Regions from separate parts of the Solibacillus sp. NPDC093137 genome, predicted to be linked through region 2. Evidence: predicted binding sites of a transcription regulator. Region 2 holds the regulator's gene; the other holds the start of a gene.

Region 1 (8,098 bases), on a different contig from region 2:
TGGTACATTTGAATATACAGAGGATTTTGAGCTAATTAGCGAAAAAATTCAAAACTCGACGGAACAAAACTAGAGGAGATGAAATAAGTGGCTAGTTCGAGCTATACACATGAGTTAGTTATTATTACAGGAATGTCAGGGGCGGGCAAAACGGTAGCCGTTCAAAGTTTTGAGGATTTAGGTTATTACTGTGTAGATAATTTACCTCCGGAGCTTTTAACTACTTTTTTAGCGCTAATGAAGGGTTCCGAAAAAAAGATTTCACGTATGGCTGTTGTCATGGATTTACGTGGGAGAGAATTTTTTGGCTCATTGATCGAATCGCTCGACGCACTACTGGACGAAGAAGATATTTTACTCCGTATTTTATTTTTAGAATCCGATGATGCCACATTAGTTCGCCGCTATAAAGAGTCACGCCGATCACATCCGCTTGCACCTCAGGGATTACCGCTGGAAGGGATTCAATTGGAGCGCGAATTGCTCTCTGAAGTAAAAGGGCGCGCCAAATCAATCGTCAATACTTCCAAGTTAAAGCCACGCGAATTACGTGAACGTATCGCCCAGGAATTCAGCAATATGAGCAGTCCTACGTTTTCACTAAACATTATGTCATTTGGATTTAAGCATGGGCTGCCGATTGATGCCGATTTAGTATTCGATGTCCGCTTTTTAAAAAATCCTTACTATGTGGAAGAATTGCGGCATAAAACAGGCCTGCAAACAGAAGTATCCTCTTACGTACTGGCAACGGAAGAAACACAACAGTTAATTGCCAAACTGACTGACTTGTTCACTTTCATGATTCCCCATTACCGTAATGAAGGCAAATCACAGCTTGTCATCGCTTTCGGCTGTACGGGCGGGCAACATCGCTCCGTTACACTTGCTGAATACTTCGGGAAGCTATTGGCAAAAAATGATCAAGTCATCGTTACACATAGAGATATCAATCATAGGAAGGATTGATGAAATGAAAAAAAAGAGAACAAGAATCGTCGTAATTGGCGGGGGGACAGGCCTTTCTACAATTTTGCGCGGTTTAAAGCAACATCCTTTTGATATAACGGCCATCGTTACGGTTGCAGATGACGGTGGCTCTTCTGGGCGTTTGCGGGATGACTATGATATCCCGCCGCCAGGAGATGTGCGAAATGTAATTGCCGCACTTTCAGACGTAGAGCCGTTAGTGGAGCAAATGTTTCAATATCGCTTTTCCCAATCAAACGATTTAGACGGTCATTCGCTCGGAAATTTAATGTTGACGGCTTTAACGGAAATTACAGGTGATTTTAACCATGCGATTGCTGAAATGAGCAAAGTACTGAATGTGCACGGAAAGGTCATTCCAGCAGCGAATAAAAAGGTTACATTACATGCCGAATTAGCGGATGGATCAGACATTATAGGTGAGTCGAAAATTCCATCAGGCCATGCACCGATTAAACGGGTATACTTGGAGCCTAGTAATCTCAAACCTTTACCTGCTGCAGTTCATGCGATTGAACGGGCAGATTTTATTTTGATTGGACCTGGCAGCCTTTATACGAGCATCATTCCGAATTTGTTAGTTAAAGGAATCGGGCAGGCAGTTATTCGTGCGAAAGGTGAAAAAATTTACATTGCGAATTTAATGACACAGCAAGGTGAAACGAGAAACTTTACTGCTTCAAAACATATTGAAGCAATCCATGAGCATGTCGGAGAAGCATTTATTCAATCGGTACTGATCAATGAAAAGGAGCTGCCTCCTTCGATTTACGAAAACTACCTTGAAGAAAATGCCGAACCTGTAAAGTTTGATATTGAAAGACTGCAAGAAATGGGCATCAATATTATTCCTAAAGAGATTGCGCTTATTGAAAATGGAACAGTACGTCATGATGCGGTTAATCTCGCTGAATGGCTTTGTGAATATACATTACAGAAAAAACAAACGATGCAAGAGTAGTAGTATTAAGAAACACTACATAGGTTGCTAGGAAAGGGGGAGCGAATCCATGTCATTTGCATCTGAAACAAAGAAAGAACTGACGCAAGTAGAAGCTGGGGATAGTAGTTTAAAGGCTGAAGTCTCTGCCCTTATACGGATGAACGGTTCGTTGAGCTTTGCGAATCGTCAAATAAGCTTGGACGTACAAACAGAAAATGCGGCTATCGCACGTCGGCTTTATACAATTGTAAAGAAGCTTTATCCATATAATGTTGAGTTGCTTGTTCGAAAAAAGATGCGCCTTAAGAAGAACAATGTGTATATATGCCGTGTTCGGGAAGGCGCACGGGAAATTCTTGCGGATTTAGAAATTGTCTCAAATTCATTTGAGTTTAATCATACAATCGCCAAATCAATCATACCGAAAGAAAGTGAACGGCGTGCTTATTTACGTGGTGCCTTTTTGGCGGGAGGCTCGGTGAACAATCCGGAAACCTCTTCCTACCATTTGGAGATTTATTCTTTATATAAGGAGCACGGGGAAGCGTTGGCAGAGCTCATGAACCGATACGATTTAAATGCGAAAACGATTGAACGTAAAAAGGGCTTTGTGACGTACTTGAAAGAAGCCGAAAAGATTTCGGATTTTATGAATTTAGTCGGTGCTGTACAGGCAATGCTAAAGTTTGAGGATGTACGGATAATTAGAGATATGCGTAACAGTGTGAATCGGATCGTAAACTGTGAAACAGCCAACTTAAACAAAACAATAGGCGCGGCGTTGCGGCAAGTGGAAAATATCCGCTATATTGATAATGCGGTAGGCCTTGATCAGCTGCCGGAAAAGTTGCGTGAAATAGCACGTCTTCGTGTGGAATATCAGGACGTGACGTTAAAAGAGCTCGGTGAAATGGTTTCAACTGGCGTTGTCAGTAAATCAGGCGTCAATCATCGTCTGCGCAAAATCGATGAAATCGCGGATGCGCTCCGTCGTGGAGAGAGTATTTAAATTCACATAAAGGTACGGAGCAAGTCGTCGAGGCGTTAAAAGAAAAAATTGGTAACGATTTCATAAAAGATGTTTCCAATTGTTGTTCTTTTCGGACAATTTCGTTAAGATAAACTTAGAAGCGATGAACGGTTGTGAAAGGGAGTATTTCAACATGATTGAAAAACAAGTAGAAGTAAAGTTAAAATCGGGCTTACAAGCAAGACAGGCCGCTTTGTTCGTCCAAGAGGCGAATCGTTATAAAGCAGATGTCTATTTAGAAAAAGGTACGAAAAAAGTGAATGCAAAGTCGATCATGGGCATTATGAGCCTAGCTGTTGCAAAAGGCACAGTTGTCACATTATGGGCAGACGGCCATGACGAAGAAAAAGCAATCGACGCACTACAACTTCTAATTGAAAAAGCGGATTAAGACAAAAGGTTAAAGCGCCCGTTCAACTCCATGTGGGCAAAGCGCCACATCCTTGTGGCATGCCCCCGATGACTCACATCGTATGAGTCCAAGCCTAGGAGGGCCCGACGCAAAAGTAAACGATCCACCACTTTTGCATGAGGGACCTAATGGTGCAAGGAGTTGGTGCTTTATCCTGGACGTGGACAATCATATTATTTAAGCGTTAAACAAAATGCGATAACGAATTTTATTTACAAGACAAAAGCACAGCTGTTCAGTATACATGAATGGGGCTGTGCTTATTTTTTTGGAATACAAAAAAGCATACAAGACGAATCTTGTATGCTTGAATGAATGGATTATTTTAATTGGTTACGCTCGTAAATTTTATCGATAAGACCGTACTCTAATGCTTGCTGTGCAGACATGAAGTTATCACGATCTGTGTCGCGCGCTAACGTTTCATAATCTTGGCCACTGTTTTCAGCCATGATACGGTTTAATTTTTCACGTAAGTGTAAAATACGTTTTGCAGCGATTTCGATTTCAGTTGCTTGACCTTGTGCTCCACCAAGTGGTTGGTGAATCATTACTTCTGCGTTTGGTAATGCAACACGTTTGCCTTTTGCACCAGCAGAAAGCAGGAATGCACCCATTGAAGCAGCCATACCGATACAGATAGTTGATACATCAGGTTTGATGAAGTTCATCGTATCGTAGATTGCCATACCTGAAGTGATAGAGCCGCCTGGTGAGTTAATGTATAGGTAGATATCTTTATCTGGATCTTCAGCTTCTAAAAATAATAGCTGTGCTACGATTGAGTTCGCAACATTATCGTCAATCCCACTACCTAATAAAATGATGCGGTCTTTAAGTAAACGTGAATAAATGTCATATGCACGTTCGCCGCGGTTTGTTTGTTCAATAACTGTAGGAATTAAGTTCATTGAAAAATCCTCCCTTTGTTAAAGCTTATATTCGATAACTTTTGCTGAAAATGACAAATATTTCAGCTGTAAACCTATCATACACGTATTAGTCAGTTATGGTCAAATATAAACTCTGATTTTTACAGTTGAAAATTAGGGGTTCCATCTGTATAATGAAAAAAGTTGCTTATATACTTATTTATATGTCCTCGTGGTGTAATGGATAACACTTCAGATTCCGGTTCTGAGGCTGGGGGTTCGATTCCCTCCGAGGGCGCTTTCTTTTATAAAGATTATTATTGATCAGCATGAAGTAAAAATAATCTTTCTCTTCCATTTTTCTACAGTTTAATTTTGACGCTACACTATAAGTTTCCGAAACTCATCTAATTTAAACGCTCTTCACCTAAAAAATAAAATTTCTTTTTAAAAAAGCACATTTGCTACTTGAAATATAGGTAGAAAATTAGTACATTAGTAAATGTTGTGTTTTTACAAAACTAGTTAGATAGACCATACCATCATGTCCTTTAGGGGGCACCATTTTACTGTTTTAATATACGTTTCAATATCAATTGCAAAAAATCATCTGAGGTTTTTTTGCAATAGAGAATGAAGTTTTATTAGGATAAAAAGAATCACTGTACCGGTTCTTTTTATCCTTCATTCGTTCTCTACCTAAAAATAATAATTCAAGACTGCATAAGAGGGAGTTCCTCTTGTGCAGTCTTTTTTATTTTAGTTAAAAATTACCCATCAGATTAACATATATTATAAAAAAACAGGGAATATATGTAATGTTACGAGAGTCCTTTTGAAGAGGGGAATACAATAATGAAATAGTAATAGAGTGAATAAATATTAAATTATATGCAAATATACCGTTAATTTTGTTATAATAATTCATCATACTGCAATAATAATCAATTTTTTAAAAATTAAATGTTGTATATTAATTGCGGAATTAATATAATTGAACATGTTATTAACAAAAAAACTACTACATCCAGGAGGATATTCATAATGAGTACTAGAAAACTATTTAAATGGGCAGCACCTTTAGCGGCAGCTTCAATGATTTTAACAGCGTGTGGAGCGGACGAATCTACATCCACAGGAGATAAAGAATATAAGAAAATCGTTGCAGGTACGGAAGCTACATATGCACCATTTGAATACTTAGATGATAAAGGAAATGTTGTCGGCTTAGATTCAGAGATTTTAGCAGCGATCGGCGAAGAGATGGGCATTGAAACAGAAGTGAAAAATGTAGGCTGGGACTCAATGATGAGCCAAGTAACAACTGGTGAAGTGGATATGGGCGCAGCGGCTATTACCATTACAGATGAGCGTAAAGAATCATATGACTTTACAGATCCTTACTATGAAGCGACTTTACTGATCGTGACAAAAGAAGGTTCGACAGTGGCATCGTTGGAAGATATTAAAGACAAAAAAATCGCGGTGCAAATTAATACGACAGGTCATATCGCAGCACAGGAACTGCAAGGTGTTGCAAGCTCGAAGATTTTAGCTTATGAAAACTTCTCTGTTGCTTTAACAGAAGTGCTGACAGGTGCAGCTGATGCCGCAATCGGTGATAATGCAGTAATTTTAGATTACCTTGAAAACAATCCTGATTCAGGCTTAAGAGCGGTAGAGGATACTTCATTTGAGAAAGACTACTTCGGCTTTATGGTGAAAAAGGGCAATAAAGAGCTATTGGACATTTTAAATGAAGGTCTTCAAAAAATTAAAGACAATGGCAAGTTAGCTGAAATTACAGGTACGGAAATCGAATAAGCTACATTTAATTTATTGGAGGGTTTCAGATGGATTTTTTTGATTTTTTCCGTTGGGATATAATCTGGAACTACCGTGAACTATATGCAAAAGGACTTTGGGCGACTATTGTTTTAACAGCATGTGGTTATATTGGTGGTATCATATTCGGTCTAGTTTTAGGATTAGGCCAAGTTTCAACAAAAAAGTGGATTTACTGGCCGGCTAAAATATATGTCGACGTATTCCGTGGTACGCCAATGCTCGTACAATTATTATTAATTCACTTAGCTGTTATTCCAACGATTTTTGGAACTTCACAAGGTTGGTGGGTATCGGGTATTGTCGGACTGATTTTAAACAGTGCCGCATACAATGCAGAAATTTTCCGTGCAGGTATCCAGTCGATCGACAAAGGTCAAATGGAAGCTGCCAGATCTTTAGGGTTAACACAGGGCCAGGCGATGCGCAAAGTTATTTTACCGCAGGCGTTTCGTCGTATGATCCCGCCTTTAGGGAATGAATTTATTGCATTATTAAAAGACTCTTCACTTGTAACGGTAATTGCCGGAGCCGAAATTTTATATGTAAGTAAAGTTGTAGCCGGAACGTATCAGCGTTTCTGGGAGCCGTACTTATTCGCAGCGTTCCTATACCTTGTATTAACGTATGCTGTAACGAAGCTCATTGCATTTATCGAAAAACGAGTTGATATTAATTACAACCCACGTAAGAAAAAGGAGCGCGCGTAAATGATTAAAGTAGAAAACTTACACAAGCATTTTGGCAAGCTCGAAGTGTTAAAGGGGATTGATTATGAAGTACATGAAAAAGAGGTAGTTTGTGTCATCGGGCCATCTGGTTCTGGGAAATCAACGTTTCTTCGCTGCATGAATTTGCTGGAGGAAGTAACGGACGGTGCAATCTATATTGAAGGTACTAAAATTAATGATCCGAAAACAAATATTAACGAAATCCGTACAGAAGTAGGAATGGTGTTCCAGCAGTTCAACTTATTCCCGCATATGTCGGTCATCGATAATATTACGATGGCTCCAATGCAAATTCGCCAACTGAACAAAGCCGATGCCGAAACACTGGCACTGGAGCTATTGGATAAGGTCGGTTTGCGTGAAAAGGCCTATAACTACCCGCAGCAGTTATCAGGCGGTCAGCAGCAGCGTGTAGCGATTGCCCGCGCATTGGCAATGAAGCCGAAAGTGATACTGTTTGATGAACCAACGTCAGCCCTTGACCCGGAAATGGTAAAAGAGGTTTTGGAAGTAATGAAAAACCTTGCAAAAGAAGGGATGACAATGGTTGTCGTAACACATGAAATGGGCTTCGCACGTGAAGTAGGCGACCGTGTACTGTTTATGGATGGCGGCTACATCGTAGAACAAGGCCACCCGGATGAAGTATTCGGCAACCCGCAAAACGAACGTACAAAAGCCTTTTTAGGAAAAGTACTCTAAGAGCGGAGAAACTATCTTCTATTATGATGAGTAGTAGAAGGTAGTTTTTTATATTTAATAGAAGGCACTTTTGGTTGGAGTATAGGCGATAGGACTCCTTGGAGGTATCTTTATAACCTAAACTATTAGAAGATTCAGAATTACATATTGTATGGGTCTACTAAAAAATGTATAATCTTAACAAAAATAGAGGGGGTTTTATAATGTTCAAAACGAAGAAGTTTTTAATAACGATGCTGTTAATGGCATTAACAATCATTTTAGCCGCATGCGGTACATCAGACGATGAAACATCAGGAAGCGCAACATCCGGAGAAGGTGGCGGTAAAAAGCTGTTAGTCGGAACAGAAGCAACATTTGCCCCATTTGAATCGATGAACGATAAAGGTGAAATTGTCGGAATCGATGTTGATATTATGAAAGCAATCGGTGAAGAAATCGGTTCGGAAATCGAATTCCGAAATGTAGGTTGGGAGCCGGTATTCCAGCAAATTACGAATGGAGAACTGGATTTAGGTGCATCAGGCATTACCATTACAGATGAGCGTAAAGAAACGTATGACTTCACAGATC
Region 2 (8,098 bases):
GGTTCCCCGATCAGTACCGGGTTGTTTTTTGTACGGCGTGACAGTACTTCTACAACACGTGTAATTTCTTTTGAGCGGCCAATAACCGGGTCAAGTGAACCTTCACGCGCTACCGCTGTTAAATCGCGGGCTAAACTATCAAGTGTTGGTGTATTTACTGTTTGCGTCATGCTGGAGTTACCGCTATTGTTAGAATCATTATTGCCTAATAACAGTAAAACTTGCTGGCGTGCTTTATTGATGCTTACACCTGTATTCGCCAATACGCGGGCAGCAACCCCTTCACCTTCACGAATTAAAGCTAATAAAATATGCTCTGTTCCGACATATGCATGCCCTAATTTACGTGATTCATCCAATGAAAGTTCGATTACCTTTTTAGCACGTGGTGTGTAATGTACGATTGGACCTACATCTTCAGTACCTTTTCCAACGAGTTCCTCAATGCCAGTTTCAATCATTTGAGGGCTAATATTAATTGCTTCTAAAGCTTTAGCGGCAATTCCGCCACCTTCACGAATTAAGCCAAGTAAAATATGTTCAGTTCCGATTTCTTTATGCTTAAGACGAATTGCCTCTTCCTGAGCAAGTTGTAATACCTTCTGAGCACGTTGTGTGAATCGATTAAACATCATAGAAAATCCTCTCCTTTTTCCCCATTGTTTGTAGCTTCATCTTGCTCGTTTAACTTTTCTTGCAACAGCTTCGCACGATACATATCGCGTTCTGCCGGTTGTAACGTAGTACCAATATATTGCTGAATGAGTCCAGGTTGCATAATAAGCATGCACTCATTTAGTTTACGCTGTGAAATTGCTTCTAATAATCCTAAACTTACCCCAAGACGCACATTTGATAAACAGCTAGCCGCTTCTTCACTCGTTAAAATTTTTGCGTACTTCAATGTACCAAGTGAACGGCTTAAGCGGTCTTCCAACACCGAGGGAGCACGCATCAATAAATTTTTACGTGCAAGCTCTTCCTTTTTGATTACTTGCTCCACAACTTCCTGCAGCTCCTGTAAAATCGTTTCTTCTGATTTACCTAATGTGATTTGGTTTGATATTTGATAAATATTCCCTAAATTTTCACTGCCTTCCCCATATATACCCCTCACAACCATTCCTAATCTTGTCATCATCTGAATTAATGGATTCATCTGTTTCATCATTGTGAGTGCTGGTAAATGGAGCATGACAGAAGCTCGAAGTCCTGTTCCGACATTTGTTGGGCAACTTGTCAAATAACCATAGCGGTCTTCATATGCATACGCGATTGACTTACTTAAGTAGCGGTCAATATTACGAGCCTTATCAAATGCTTCTTTTAAATTCATCCCTTGCGTAAGACTCTGTATGCGAATATGATCCTCTTCATTTACTAATATGCTAATGGATTCATCTTTTGTTAAAAAAAATGATCCAATTTTTTTTCTTCTTGCCAAATTCGGACTGATCAAATGCTTCTCCACTAAAATTTGGCGTTGTAAAACCGGCATATCTTTTATTTGGAAATAGGAAAACTGATACGGATTATCATATGAAGACAATAATGACTGCATCATTTTTTCTTCGATTAATTGGGCTTCCTGTTCTGTAAAACTAATCGGAAATCGAGTATTGGCAATATTACGAGCAAGCCGAATGCGTGTGCTAATGACGATATCTGAATCGCTTTCGTGCTGCATCCAGCTGGGACTGGCATTCGTTAAAAAATGCTCGATGTTCATGCGTTCCCCTCACCTTCCTGTCTTATTTTACTTTCCAATTCCCTTACTTCATCACGTATGGAAGCTGCATCTTCAAATCGCTCTTCCGCAATTGCTTGCTGCAGTGATGTTCGGAGCTCTTGGATTTGTTGTTCTACCTTTTCCTTTGAAGGTCCTTCTTCCATATACCCTACATGCTGAGTACCTGCCTGAAGACGTTCAAGCAGCTGGGGTAATTGCTCGCTAAATGTTTCGTAACATTGACCGCATCCGAATTTGCCTTGCTTTAAAAACTGTCGGTACGTAAACCCGCAGGAAGGACAGGATTTTGGGCTGTTTGTATTAGTTGTCGTGCTTTCTTTCTTTGCATTCACAGGTACAAAATTGAACCAATTTGAAATAAGCTGCTGAAGAGATGCAGGCTCTTCATTTACGTCAAATTGAAATGGATGAAATTGAGTGGCACATACTTCACAGTAGTGACGCTCTACTTTTTGACCATTGTGAACTTGAGTAACGGTAACATTGGCGTGACGCTGTTTACAATGCTCACATATCATAATAATCCACCTCTACTTTTCAAAAGAAATCGTTTGTAGCATTGCGTGCATAATGCGTGCTCTTAGCTGATCACGCAGCGGCAAAGCTACCTGTAATGTGACACGATCTAAAGCGGCCTTCATAATGCTTGCTTCTCGTTCTGTAACGATATCCTCATCCAATAAACGGAAAATAATACGCTCAGCATTAGTCTGGGCAATGGCGTTACCTATTTGTGTTTCCATTTCGTCAAGTAAATTTTTCTTCGAGTGGATTGTTACACGCAAAATCCGAATATAACCGCCACCACCCCGCTTACTCTCTACATAGTAACCATGCTCGGTCGTGAAACGCGTATTGATAACGTAATTGATTTGAGAAGGGGCACAGGCAAATTGCTTTGCCAATTCATTTCGTTTTATTTCAATAAGTCCCTGTCCCTCTAATTCAATAACTTCCTTCAAATACCCTTCAATTATGTCAGATATATTCCTCATGCTGTCTCTCACCTCTCATCAACTGACTTTGACTATCTTTGACTTAAATATACAATATTTATTTTTTGAAATGCAACTAATCACTCTTGTTTTAGGTTTCCCTATTTTTACATTAATAAATCCCTTTTTATGTAAAAAAGCGATAAGGTGTTTTTAAACAAACCTTACCGCTTTTATGAACTTTGCCAGAATGAGGGTAAATTATACCCAGCGTCCGACAATTGGATAATTCCAGTGCTGATCCGATAATGCTTTTACAATACCGATGACCGGGGCAATCCAGAAGATGAGTAAAAATACTAATAGGAATGGTAAACCTATTAACAATACAGAAAGGACTCCTGCTATCGCTATTAAAATTCCGAATACGACCTGGAATAGTAATGCTTGGATTGCTGTACGCTTCACTTCATCTTCAGAACTTATTAAGAAAAACAGAATCGGTACAAGGAACGGTGCAAAGAATGCACTGGCATGAATGATGATTTTCGACCATTTAGATTCCATTTGTTATCAACCTCACTTTAGTTTATTAGCTTATTTACGGATAATATTCATAAAAGTTTCATAGAGAGGACAAAAAATCCCGAATTTTTATTTCGAGATTCTTGTGATGTCTAAATTTAATCAATATGGGCCTCTATCTTTCGGGTTGTCCCCTTCTTGAGGAAATAAAAAGTAGGAAATAACCGCGGTTAAGATGGTTGCTCCAATAACTATTAAAATCCGATCGCGGTCACCTACTTCTGCATAATTGTTTACGAGCATAATATACGATGCGATTGCCACCCCAAGCGACAATGGTAAAACAAATTTCAAACGCCCTTTATGAAACTTCATCATTACAACGCCTTTCATTATTTACTGCATCCATTTTAATAGTTATATACCTCAAATACAAATTAATGTAAATTTTTAATCTTTATAGAAATATTAATGATTTAATCCGATATAAACAGTAAAATAGTATTATTTAATAATACATGAATCGAGGAAGAACATGGGTATTCTGTTTTCAAGAGCAACAAAAGTTTCAAACAAGCCTTATTTTGATATTGCAAATTATGCACAGCAAGTAAATCTGGATGTATCAAACTATCCTAACTTACATAAACAGCTTCAATTGCTAAAATTGACGAAAGAGGATTTAGCCGTAATTAAACAGCTAGAACCTTTTGCTCAACAAGTTGTTCCAGTTATGGTGGAAAAGTTTTATGGTGCAATCAGCTTAAGTTCGGAGCTTGTAGATATTATAGGAAGTTCAGCTCGAATGGAGCGTCTTAAAGGTACACTAACAAGGCATTTAGAAGCAATGTTCAACTGTAATATCGATTCACGTTATATTGAAGAACGACAAACGATTGCGCATGTCCATGTCAAAATCGGCCTGCAATCAAAGTGGTATATTGCATCATTTCAATCGCTAATGACAACGTTTATCGACTTTATCAGTAAAATTGAAATGCCGAATGAAGAGATGGCTAAAGCAATTAATGCTTTTTCAAAACTAATCAACTTCGAGCAGCAGCTTGTGATTGAAGCATATGAAAAAGAAGAGCAGCGCATTCGTACTGAAAGTTTGGAAATGAAATACCGAATCGTAGAGCGAATTCAACATACTGCACAAGAGTTAACGCATATTAGTGATCAGACAAATGCCTCATTACAGGAAATTGCGAGTCAATCTGAAGAAATTGCTTCCAACACAAAACAAGGATTAAATTTAGTCGCGGAAACCGAAAATAAATCAACGACAGGTACTACATATTTAGTTAACCAGACAGCAATTATGACAAACATTTTAGACCGTGTGGACATACTTGAGTCATCAATGGTTAAACTGCGTCAATCATCTAAAAAAATTGCTGAAATTGTAGGATTAGTAACAGGGATTGCCGATCAGACAAACTTGCTTGCATTAAATGCATCTATTGAAGCAGCACGTGCAGGTGAACATGGGAAAGGATTTGCCGTTGTAGCTGATGAAGTCCGAAAGCTTGCTGAGGAAACTAAAAATGCGGTACAAAACGTTTCTCATTTAATTAAAGAAACAGAACTTAGCATTTCACAAATGTCCGATTCTGTTTCAAGTGTTGATGAGCAGGTAAAAATGAGCGTGGATACACAAAAAAGCTTGGCAGATTCTTTTACATCCATAACGGAAGCAGTACATGGAATTAAAACGCAATATGAAAACACGAATGAGGACATTCATGCCATTTCTTCTGTTATTACCGGTTTGACACATACAACAAATGATGTCATGACATCATCCGATTCACTGCTCCACATTGTTCAGGAACTGCATGATTAATTTCGCTTAAATACTAAAGGGATATCAAATGGCATTTTGCATTTGATATCCCTTTTTTTATGCACGGCGCTTTTTTGATAATGCTCGCTTTTGTTTTCGATGTTCCTGACGAATTGGGCCTGTTTCAAATAAATGACGTTCGAAATCCGTCTCCGGTTCAACACCCGGTACTTCTTTCGGCTTGCCGTTTTCGTCAATCGCTACCATCGTTACGAATGATTCCGTCGTCAGTTTCTTTGCACCTGTTTTAATATTTCTTGATACAACTCGTACATATACTTCCATCGAAGTACGACCTGTTCCAGATACAACAGCTTCCAACTCAATCATATCGCCTGCATAGGCAGAGGAAACGAAGTCTACTGAGTCAAAAGAAGCAGTAACGACTTCACCTTGACAATGTTTCATTGCTGCAATCGCAGCAATTTCATCAATATATGCTAACACTTTCCCTCCAAATATCGACTGATGATGATTTGTATCAGGAGGCAGTACTAATCGTGTTTGGATAGATTTTGAAAAGCTCATTGGCAGAGTATTTTTCATAATCTTCCTCCTTTCTAGACTACACTCCATGTTACTATTCGGAAGATGGAAGTGCTAGTACAAACTATTCATAATTCAACTTCATCGTAATAAATTTTAAATCGGTCATTTCTTCCACTGCATACTTAATGCCTTCTTTACCGTAGCCGCTCATTTTGACGCCCCCATACGGCATATTGTCTACACGGAATGTCGGAATATCGTTAATGATTACCGCGCCTGCTTCAATCTCTTCAGCGGCTTTCATCGCATCTGTTAATACATTTGTGTAAATACCCGCATTTAACGCAAGCTCCGATTCATTTACAAAAGCAATTGCTTCGTCCAGCGTATCATATGGCACAATGGATACAATCGGCGCAAAAGTCTCTTGGCAAACAATTTTCAAATCGGGCTTCACATTCGTCATGACAGTTGGGGAGCAAGTACGCTCTGTAAATTCAGCTCCCGTTGCAACCGTTGCACCTTGCTGTTTCGCCTCTTCAATCCAGTTTTTTATACGGCTAACTTCATCCGGATGAATCATTGCACTCACATCCGTTTTTTCATCATGCGGATCCCCTACAATCAATTTCTTAGTCTCTTCAACAAATAATTTTGTAAATGCGTCATAAATTGAAGTATGAACATAAATACGTTGCAATGAAATACATACTTGTCCGGCAAATCCAAAAGCGCCGCCAACACCACGCTTCATAATTTTTTCAAGCGGTGTTGAAGGTTCTACAATGAGTGCCGCATTTGAACCAAGCTCTAATGTAATTTTTCGCAAGCCGATTTTTTCTTTAATTTTTAGGCCTACCGCACCACTACCTGTAAATGTCACTTTTTTTACAAGTGGATGTGTGACAAGTGTTTCGCTCAATTCCCCACCACTGCCAGTTACAATTTGTAATGCGCCATCCGGTAAACCTGCTTCTTTGAAAATTTCAGCCATTACAAGTGCACTTAACGGGGTTTGGGATGCAGGCTTTAATACAACTGTATTCCCTACAGCAAAGGCTGGACCTAATTTATGGGCTACGAGATTAAATGGAAAATTAAACGGTGTAATCGCAGAAACTACGCCTAATGGAACTCGTTTTGTATAACCGATACGGTCTTTTACACCTGGTGCTGCATCCATCGGAATCGTTTCGCCTGTACTTTGTTTTGCCGCTTCTGCTGCAAATTGATAAGTCGCAATCGTACGGTCTATTTCGGCAATACCTGCTGATATCGGTTTTGCCGCTTCATCCGCCAATATTTTTGCAAGTTCTTGTTTACGTTCCCGCATAATCGTCACAACTTTGTATAAAATTTCCGCACGTTCATACGCAGTCGTTTTTTTGAATGACTGGAATGTTTGATGTGCGCCTTCAATTGCACGCTCCACGTCCGCTGCTGTCGCTTTTGCTACATTTGCAAGGACTTCTCCCGTATAAGGTGCTGTTAACTCAGTCGTTTCATTCGTACTTTCCCATTGGCCATTAATCCATAATTTTGTCTGTTTCATTTAATTCACTCCTCACTATTGTTTACCCAAACTAAAAAAATATATCGAGAATATCGAATGCTAATAAAAATGGAATATCACCTATATAATCGCTCATCGCAAGAGCCTGCATAAATAATAAACTATCGTTGAAATCGGATAACATATCATTTTCGATGAAACTTTTCAGCACATACTGGGCAGCGGTCATTAAAGCATACGCCTGCATATCCATAAACATCGGAAGCTTGACGAGTGACCGTTCCATTTCTACAATTTCACCGACAACTTCTGATGTAGCTCCCGCTAAAGCTAGCAAAGCTAGATATGGATAAAACCTTTTCTTCACTTTCACGCCATTATTGATAAATGACTGCTTCATCGCAACTACATAATCAACCAATACAGGCTGAAATTCCTCATCATACAATGGCAATAGCTGTGTCATTGTCTGTAGGGCATCTCCATTTTTAAACCCTTTACCGTGTAAAGCATCATAGTATTTCCGCATTGTTTCAGCGAGTTTAACCGGGTCACTTTGCTTCTTCATCAGTAAAACTGCATATGGGATATCATCTTTACCCGTCAGGAAGAAATGATACCTTTTCATTTCATCATGTAAGATTTTTGCTTTTTTTGCATGTGCTTCATCCATTAAAAATAGGGCTGCAATTCGTTGATAGCCACTGCTTTTAAACCCTGCATTCAATAGCGCCTTTTCATTTAATCTTACTCGCTGAAGCTCCTGTTCAGGCTGCGGATGCAATACGAAATGGGCTAACATTTTATACGTTAAAACCGATTTATTCGACGGCGTAGAGAAAAACTCGAAGAAGGATTGCTTGGACTTTTGACTATGTATATCTTTTACTTTTTTCTCAAATAAAGGGCCATTAAATGTTTCACGTGAAAATGTAAATTGGACAGCTAACGGTATTCGGGCATTGCTTTGAACATCCGCTCCGAAAAATAGCTCCATCCGCTCATTATTGTTTTTAAGTAATTGTATAAAGGCTGTT

What was found. Region 2 encodes CtsR, which represses protease genes until heat stress. Its sites were predicted from a motif close to ATGGTCAATAAAGGTCAAACA; they were not measured.
Positions count from the first base shown of each region.
Region 1: clpP (ATP-dependent Clp endopeptidase proteolytic subunit ClpP) is a predicted target of CtsR. The motif match lies at 4,375-4,395, and genes of this name have one in related genera.

Region 1 is NZ_JBNNVH010000006.1:81,702-89,799, forward strand. It holds gene ACQKN3_RS16745 (8-oxo-dGTP diphosphatase) at 1-73, shown strand, start outside; gene rapZ (RNase adapter RapZ) at 88-969, shown strand; gene ACQKN3_RS16755 (gluconeogenesis factor YvcK family protein) at 974-1,951, shown strand; gene whiA (DNA-binding protein WhiA) at 2,001-2,942, shown strand; gene ACQKN3_RS16765 (HPr family phosphocarrier protein) at 3,097-3,354, shown strand; gene clpP (ATP-dependent Clp endopeptidase proteolytic subunit ClpP) at 3,696-4,286, opposite strand; tRNA gene ACQKN3_RS16775 (tRNA-Arg) at 4,474-4,545, shown strand; gene ACQKN3_RS16780 (basic amino acid ABC transporter substrate-binding protein) at 5,292-6,071, shown strand; gene ACQKN3_RS16785 (amino acid ABC transporter permease) at 6,101-6,802, shown strand; gene ACQKN3_RS16790 (amino acid ABC transporter ATP-binding protein) at 6,803-7,525, shown strand; gene ACQKN3_RS16795 (basic amino acid ABC transporter substrate-binding protein) at 7,729-8,098, shown strand, end outside.
Region 2 is NZ_JBNNVH010000007.1:93,276-101,373, reverse strand. It holds gene ACQKN3_RS17715 (ATP-dependent Clp protease ATP-binding subunit) at 1-635, opposite strand, end outside; gene ACQKN3_RS17710 (protein arginine kinase) at 632-1,729, opposite strand; gene ACQKN3_RS17705 (UvrB/UvrC motif-containing protein) at 1,726-2,268, opposite strand; gene ACQKN3_RS17700 (CtsR family transcriptional regulator) at 2,281-2,745, opposite strand; gene ACQKN3_RS17695 (DUF4870 domain-containing protein) at 2,947-3,252, opposite strand; gene ACQKN3_RS17690 (acyltransferase) at 3,373-3,603, opposite strand; gene ACQKN3_RS17685 (globin-coupled sensor protein) at 3,746-5,059, shown strand; gene ACQKN3_RS17680 (acyl-CoA thioesterase) at 5,117-5,605, opposite strand; gene ACQKN3_RS17675 (aldehyde dehydrogenase family protein) at 5,670-7,100, opposite strand; gene ACQKN3_RS17670 (DUF4003 family protein) at 7,132-8,098, opposite strand, start outside.